DNA from 2 places in the Coprobacillus sp. AF33-1AC genome. Region 2 is predicted to be linked to the other one. Evidence: predicted binding sites of a transcription regulator. Region 2 holds the regulator's gene; the other holds the start of a gene.
The links. The regulator Rex, encoded in region 2, represses fermentation and respiration genes when NADH is low (regulators of the CRP and FNR family bind a similar motif). The targets are predictions, from matches to a motif close to GTGAANNNNTTCAC.
Positions count from the first base shown of each region.

Region 1: the regulator Rex is predicted to act here: its motif matches at 1,817-1,830, upstream of DWZ53_RS00070 (iron-sulfur cluster assembly scaffold protein).

Region 1 is NZ_QRQB01000001.1:12,611-16,765, forward strand. It holds gene DWZ53_RS00060 (ammonium transporter) at 1-1,107, shown strand, start outside; gene DWZ53_RS00065 (P-II family nitrogen regulator) at 1,120-1,464, shown strand; gene DWZ53_RS00070 (iron-sulfur cluster assembly scaffold protein) at 1,916-2,608, shown strand; gene DWZ53_RS00075 (GGGtGRT protein) at 2,626-3,624, shown strand; gene DWZ53_RS00080 (GNAT family N-acetyltransferase) at 3,733-4,155, opposite strand, start outside.
Region 2 is NZ_QRQB01000031.1:2,895-7,049, reverse strand. It holds gene asnS (asparagine--tRNA ligase) at 1-1,199, opposite strand, end outside; gene DWZ53_RS09975 (redox-sensing transcriptional repressor Rex) at 1,258-1,887, opposite strand; gene tsaD (tRNA (adenosine(37)-N6)-threonylcarbamoyltransferase complex transferase subunit TsaD) at 1,889-2,911, opposite strand; gene rimI (ribosomal protein S18-alanine N-acetyltransferase) at 2,913-3,356, opposite strand; gene tsaB (tRNA (adenosine(37)-N6)-threonylcarbamoyltransferase complex dimerization subunit type 1 TsaB) at 3,347-3,952, opposite strand; gene tsaE (tRNA (adenosine(37)-N6)-threonylcarbamoyltransferase complex ATPase subunit type 1 TsaE) at 3,921-4,155, opposite strand, start outside.

The DNA of each region.
Region 1 (4,155 bases), on a different contig from region 2:
TTTATTATTGGTATTGCAACGGTGATGTGGGTATTGTTTGGTTACTCACTAGCTTTTGGTAAAGATCATTTTGGAATTATCGGGGATTTAAGTCATCTTGGTCTTGCTGGAGTAACAGGAGCAGTAGGTGAGTATGCCGATTCTATTCCAGGACTAGGATTTGCTATGTTTCAAATGATGTTTGCGATTATTACTCCGGCATTAATAACTGGAGCAGTAGCGGGTAGAATGAAATTTAAAGCTTTATTTTTATTTATTATTTTATGGTCGACAATTGTTTATTATCCAATGGCACACATGGTATGGGGACTTGGAGGTTTTCTAGCAAAGATTGGTTCTGTTGATTTTGCAGGAGGAAATGTTGTTCATATAAGTTCTGGAATCAGTGCTTTGGTTTTATGTATTGTTTTAGGAAAAAGAAATGGGTATGGTAAAGCAAACTATCGTATTCATAATATTCCATTTGTTGTTTTAGGGGCAAGTCTTTTATTATTTGGTTGGTTTGGATTTAATGCTGGTAGTGCTTTAAAAGCAAATGATCTTGCCGTTCATGCCTTTGTAACAACAGCGGTTTCTGCGGCTGCCGGGATGTTATCTTGGATGTTAATGGATGTTGTGATGGCAGAAAAGCCAACTTTAGTAGGCTGTGTTACAGGTCTTGTTGTAGGTTTGGTGGCTATTACGCCAGGCGCAGGTTTTGTTCCAATTTGGGCTTCATTAATTATAGGTTTTGTAGGGAGTCCAATTTGTTATTTCATGATTTCAAAAGTCAAACAAAAATTTGGTTATGATGATGCTTTAGATGCATTTGGATGTCATGGTGTCGGTGGTATCTGGGGTGGCATTGCTACTGGATTATTTGGGCAAACTTCTATTAATAGTGTAGCAAAATGGAACGGATTGTTTTTTGGTGATACGAGATTATTTATTGCACAAGTGATAAGTATTATTGTTACAATTGTTATTGCAATCGTTGGAACATTGATTTGCTTAAGTATTATTCGTTTGTTTACACCATTACGAGTGGAAAAACGTGAAGAACAAATTGGATTAGATTTAGCAGAACATAATGAAACAGCTTATCCATCATTTAATGGTTTAGATTAAGGAGGATGACAAATGATTAAAATAGAAGCAATTGTTCGTGAAGAAAAATTAGAGGACGTTAAAGCTGCGCTTTCAGCTATTGAAGTTCATGGTATCACTGTTTATCAAGTGATGGGATGTGGAATCCAAAAAGGGTATCTTGAAATCGTTCGTGGACAAGAAGTAGAAATAAATATGTTGCCTAAAATTAAATTTGAAATTATTGTCAGTGACGAAAAGTGGGAACAAAAAACAATTGAAGCCATTCGCAAGGCTGCTTATACGGGGCATCCTGGTGATGGGAAAATTATTAGTTATGATTTAAAAAGCGCACTTCGCATTAGAACTGGTGAAACAGGAAAAGAAGCCATTAACTAAAATGGCTTCTTTTTTTATAAAGAAAAAAAGGCAATATTAATTGCCATATAACCAAAAGTAAAAATGTCATTAAAATTAGGGAATGTGTACATTAAATATAAGGAAAGTTATTCGATTTTTACTTTCATGTTAATTTTTTCCTTCACCTACGATTTTTGTTGTGTGTGTTAGTGTGATTGATAAAAATCGAGGTTTGTTTTCGTTAGCCTTAACTAACTATCTATATGTTAGCATATGCTAACTGATGTGTCAACTATCTTGAATAAAAAAATGTAAAAATGAGACGAAATTTCATATTTTGACGGTGATGTTTCATTGACTTTTAAAAACATTTATTCTATACTTGCCATAGGTGATTTCCTTCACCTAGAAGGAAGAAATCTTGTAGTAATACGATATTTCTTTTTTTCAGTGTTAGTGATCATTAATTGATGAAAGGAGAAAATAAAAAATGATTTATTCACAAGAAGTTGAAGAAATGTGCACTGTAAATCGTGGTGCATCACATGGATGTGCTCCAATTCCAGAAGAAGGAAAATGGGTATATTCAAGAGAAATCAAAGATATTTCTGGATTAACACATGGTATTGGTTGGTGTGCTCCTCAACAAGGTGCTTGTAAACTAACTTTAAATGTTAAAGAAGGTATTATTGAAGAAGCATTAATTGAAACTGTTGGATGTTCAGGTATGACTCACTCTGCTGCAATGGCTAGTGAAGCATTAGTTGGTAAAACTTTATTAGAAGGTTTAAATACTGACTTAGTTTGTGACGCTATCAACACAGCTATGAGAGAATTATTCTTACAAATCGTTTATGGACGTACTCAATCAGCATTCTCTGAAGGAGGATTAGTTGTTGGAGCTGGTCTTGAAGATTTAGGTAAAGGTTTAAGATCAATGGTAGGTACATCTTACTCTACTAAATTAAAAGGACCTCGTTACTTAGAATTAACTGAAGGTTATATTACTCGTATTGCTTTAGATGATAACAACGAAATCATCGGTTACGAATTCGTTAACTTAGGTAGAATGATGGAAATGATTAAAGATGGAAAAGATGCTAATGAAGCTTTAGAAGCTGCTAAAGGAAACTATGGTAGATTCGATGATGCTGCTAAATACATCGATCCAAGAAAAGAATAATAGGAGGATACGAAAAAATGGCATTATTTGAAGGTTATGAAAGAAGAATTGATCAAATTAACGCTGCATTAGCTAAGTGTGATATCAAATCAATCGAAGAAGCAAAAGCTATTTGTGATGAAAAAGGTATCAACGTTTATGATATCGTAAAATCTACACAACCAATTTGTTTCGAAAACGCTTGTTGGGCATATACAGTTGGTGCTGCTATGGCAATTAAAAATGGTGATAAAAAAGCAGAAGATGCTGCTAAAACAATCGGTGTTGGTTTACAATCATTCTGTATTCCAGGATCAGTTGCTGATGATCGTAAAGTAGGTTTAGGTCATGGTAACTTAGGAGCTATGTTATTAAATGAAAATACTCAATGTTTCGCATTCTTAGCTGGACATGAATCTTTCGCTGCTGCTGAAGGAGCTATTAAAATTGCTGAAAAAGCTAACAAAGTTAGAAAAAATCCATTAAGAGTTATCTTAAATGGTTTAGGAAAAGATGCTGCTAAAATCATCTCAAGAATTAATGGTTTCACTTACGTAGAAACTCAATTTGATTATTTCACTGGAGAAGTTAAAGAAGTATCAAGAACTGCTTATAGTAATGGTCCACGTGCTAAAGTTAACTGCTATGGTGCAGATGACGTACGTGAAGGTGTTGCTATCATGCATAAAGAAGGTGTAGATGTATCAATCACTGGTAACTCTACTAACCCAACTCGTTTCCAACATCCAGTTGCTGGAACATATAAAAAAGAATGTATCGAACAAGGTAAAAAATATTTCTCAGTTGCTTCAGGTGGTGGAACTGGACGTACATTACATCCTGATAATATGGCTGCTGGTCCTGCTTCATATGGTATGACTGATACTATGGGACGTATGCACAGTGATGCACAATTCGCTGGATCTTCATCAGTTCCTGCTCACGTAGAAATGATGGGATTAATCGGTATGGGTAATAACCCAATGGTTGGTGCTACTGTTGCTGTTGCTGTTGCAATTGAAGAAGCTTGTAAATAATTAAAAGCTGGTTTAGACTAGTTAAAATTATATTAAAAAAGTCTTGATATAAATCAAGGCTTTTTTTGTTTATAAAAAAATGAGCTTTACAAAAAGCTCATTTTATCTTTAGTTTAAGCCTACTAATGATTTTTTAAAATAAAGTAAATCAACGGCTTGTAAACCATTTTCATAAATTTCTTGAGGATAGTATTTAATAAAAAACTCTTCGATACGATGACTATAATGGTAACCCAATTTAGTATAAAAGGCAATATTAATCATACTTGAATTTGCTGTCGATACATAAATTGTAGGAATATTTTGATACATTTTTTCAATATATTGAATTAAACTTTTTGCATATCCGTGTCCACGATGTTCTTGTAAGGTAAGAATATTTTTAATTTCTACTTCACTATCTGATTTTTTTATAACCGCAATAAAAGAGACAGGTTCTTCATTTATGAAGTATCCATATAATTGACCTTTTTCTAAATAATCTTCAACTAAATTAATGTTAGGATCGCTTTCTGTTAATAACAGAGCATA
Region 2 (4,155 bases):
TTTTCTAAAACATCATATCTTTCTTCACGTTGAGAACCACCTACTAATTCCCCAATTCCTGGTACAAGTAAATCACAAGCAGCAACAGTTTTTCCATCATCATTTAAACGCATATAGAATGCTTTAATTTCTTTTGGATAATCTGTTAAAAAGACGGGACCACCTACTATTTTTTCACAAATATAACGTTCATGTTCTGAATTTAAATCCATACCCCATGATACCGGATTTTCAAATTTAACATCAGCTTTTTCTAAGTATTCAATAGCTTCTGTATAAGTCATACGTTTAAATTCACTATCTCTTACATGACTAATACGTTTAATACATTCTTTATCAATCATTGATTCAAAGAATTTCATTTCTTCCGGAGCATTTTCTAATACATAATCAATACAGAATTTAACCATATCTTCAATTAAATCCATATCATCTTCTAAATCAGCGAAAGCAATTTCAGGTTCAATCATCCAAAATTCACTTGCATGTCTTGATGTATTTGAATTTTCTGCACGGAATGCAGGACCAAATGTATAAACATCTCTAAATGCCATACAAAAAGCTTCAACATGTAATTGCCCAGTTACTGTTAAGTATGCTTCCTTTCCAAAGAAATCCTTATCAAATTCTGTATTATCAATTGTCGTTGCTCTAAACATTTCTCCGGCACCTTCACCATCATTAGAAGTAATAATTGGTGTATGAACATAAACAAATCCTTGATTTTGGAAAAATTCATGAATAGCCATTGATAATACTGATCGTACACGATAAATTGCATAGAACGTATTTGCTCTTGGTCTTAAATGTGGTATTTCTCTCATATATTCAAAAGAATGTCTTTTCTTTTGTAATGGGAAATCTTCATCACAAGTTCCTTCAATTGTAACTTGTGTTGCTTCTACTTCAAATGGTTGTTTTCCTTCAGGTGTTAATTTTAATTTACCTAGAACTTTAATAGCACTACCAGTCGAAATATGTGCCACTTCTTGATAATTATCTAACCCTTCTTCTATATAAACAACTTGTAAATTTCTAAAATAAGTTCCATCATTTAAAGCAATAAAACCAACTTTTCCATTATTTCTATTTGTACGAACCCATCCTTGAAGTTCAACATACTCAATTCCTTCTAATTGAGATTGATCACCATCAAGAAACATTTCAAATAATTCTCTTACTGTAATAAATTCAAACATATGTCCCCTCCTATAACTTATCTACTAATTATATACATTAATCACACTTTATCAATCATTATTGATCATTTGAATGCATTTTTATAATTAATTCTTGTATTGCTACAACAACATCAACCGTTTGTACCTCTACTCCTGGTCGTACTGTAAAATGACTATGTGTAAAATCCACAATTCCTTTAATACCTAAATCCATAAGGCGATCTACTGTATTTTGCACATTTTCTGATATAGCTAAAATTGCAATTTTACAATCTTTAGGAAAAGTAGCTTCTAAATCATCAATATGATTTAATTTAACACCAAATCTTTCCCCTTCCTTATTTTTATCCATATCATAGCCACACACAATTTTACCAACTGTATATTGCCAACGATTATATTTTAAAATAGCACTTCCTAAATTACCAACCCCAATTAAAATAATAGGTTCTTCAAGACCTAATCCAAGCACTTCACTTAAACCATCAATAAGATGTTTAACATCATATCCTTTACCGCGTCTTCCAAAATTGTCTGTCTTTGAAAGATATGTAAAGTCTCGTCTTATAGTTGTATCTTGAATTCCAGTTGTTTCATATAATTCACTTGACAAACACGTTTCTTTTCCTTCATGTTGCATTTTTCTTAAAGCTTTTAAATAAACCGGAAAACGTGACATTGTTGCTTTTGAAATCTTTTTATCCATATTATTCCTCCTCAATCGATTCTAATTCTAAATCAAGATGAGGTTTAATCCCCAATGACAAATCACTAAACAAATGATGATCATACATAACTTTCCCTGCTAAAGCAATCATCATTGCATTATCTGTACAACATGACATTGGTGGCAATGAAAGTATCACCCCTGGCATCTTGTCAACTTCTTCTTTAATTTTTTGTCTTAAACCTTTATTTGCACTTGCCCCACCAGCAAGCATAATTTCTTTAACGTGATATTCTTTAGCAGCCTTTATTGTTTTATTTACTAAAACATCAACAACAACATTTTGAAAACTATAAGCCAAGTTTTCATGATTCATTTCTTCATGCCTTTGTGTCATATTATGTGCCAAATTAATGACTGCTGATTTTAATCCACTAAAACTGAAATTATAACTATCATCATCTAATGGCTTTGGCAAAGTATATTGTGGTTTACCTTGAAAGGCTAATTGATCTATAATTGGTCCTCCTGGATAAGGAAGTCCTAAAACTCTACCAACCTTATCGTATGCCTCACCAACCGCATCATCAAGTGTTTCCCCAATCACTTCAAATGAAAAAGGACTTTTCATATAAACTAACTCTGTATGTCCGCCACTCACAACTAAACATAGTGCCGGATAAACAATATCTTTTTCATAATTATTGGCATAAATATGTCCTGCAATATGATGAACTCCTATAAGCGGTTTATCAAAGGCTAATGCTAAAGTCTTAGCAACTTGTAATCCAATATGCAATGATCCTACAAGCCCCGGACCTTTAGTAACACAAATCGCATCAATCTGTTCCATTGTAACATGAGCCTGTTGTAAAGTTTCCTTCAACACAAGCGAAACACATTCTACATGTTTACGACTTGCAATTTCTGGCACAACGCCTCCGTACATTGCATGAATATCAATTTGACTGGCAACAACACTACTTAAAAATTCTCTTTGATCTTTAAGTACAGCCATAGCCATTTCATCACAACTTGATTCTATAGCTAACAATAGTGACATACTATACCTCCATTTCCTTAATCATTAAATAAGCATCTTCGTGTGTATCTTCATAATAATTTTTTCGTAACGCTACATTTTTGAAACCATATTTTTCGTATAAATGAATAGCACCCATGTTAGATACACGCACTTCTAAATTAATATTATGATATTTTCTTTGACAAGTTAAATCAATGGCATACTGCATTAATTGACTTCCATAGCCTTGTCCTTGCATTTCTTGATTTACTCCAATTGTTGTAATTTGACTTTGATCTCCCATTAGCCACATTCCTAAATAACCAACAATTTGTTTTTCATTTTCAATAACAACATAATGTCCAAAAGGATTCGTATTTATTTCATAAATAAAGTCCTCTTTAGACCACGGTGATGAAAATAATAGTTGTTCTAAATAAGTAACTTCATCAAGATCATCCACTTTCATTTTTCTTATTTGCATATTTTTTTAGCCTCTACTGATTTTAAATAAACAGGTACTAAATTATCAATATCTTCTACATAAGACTCACTTTTAGCTAATTGATACATATTTTGTGCTAAATTAACTTCACTTTGCACTTGATTAACTAAATCGCAATCTCCTACAACCTTAAAATTTGGATATAATTGCATTAACTGATCAAATTCATCAATATCAATCATCTTTTCTTTAATTAAATCATGACCATTTTGATAAACACCCACAAACACTTTATGACTTCTAGCATCCAATACACTTATTACTTCATCATATCCTGCATAAGCTTTTAAAGAAGAAATTGTTTTAATCTTTATAGATGTAGTTGTAGCTAATGTCTTAGCAATTGTTAAAGCAACACGTACACCAGTATAAGAACCAGGACCAATTGTTATGATCATTTCGCCAAAATCTTTTACCTTTAAATGATGACGATTTAAAAGTTTTCCCAAATAAACAATAGCATATTCTGACTGACGTCGATTTCCCTCTTCTTGAATTACATCTAAACATTGTCCTTGATCATACAATGCAATAACAAGATATTTATTCGATGTATCCATTACAATTGTTTTCATTTATTATCTCCTTTACCAATTCTTCATATCTTTGACCAATTGGATGCATAATACATGTACGTCCATTTTCTTCATGATTCAAAATAATTTCTAAACGTTCATGAGGTAAAATATTTTCAATAAATTGTGACCATTCGACAACACATACATCATCACTATCAAAAATCTCCTCAAAACCTAATTCATCATCTTGTCCTTCAAGA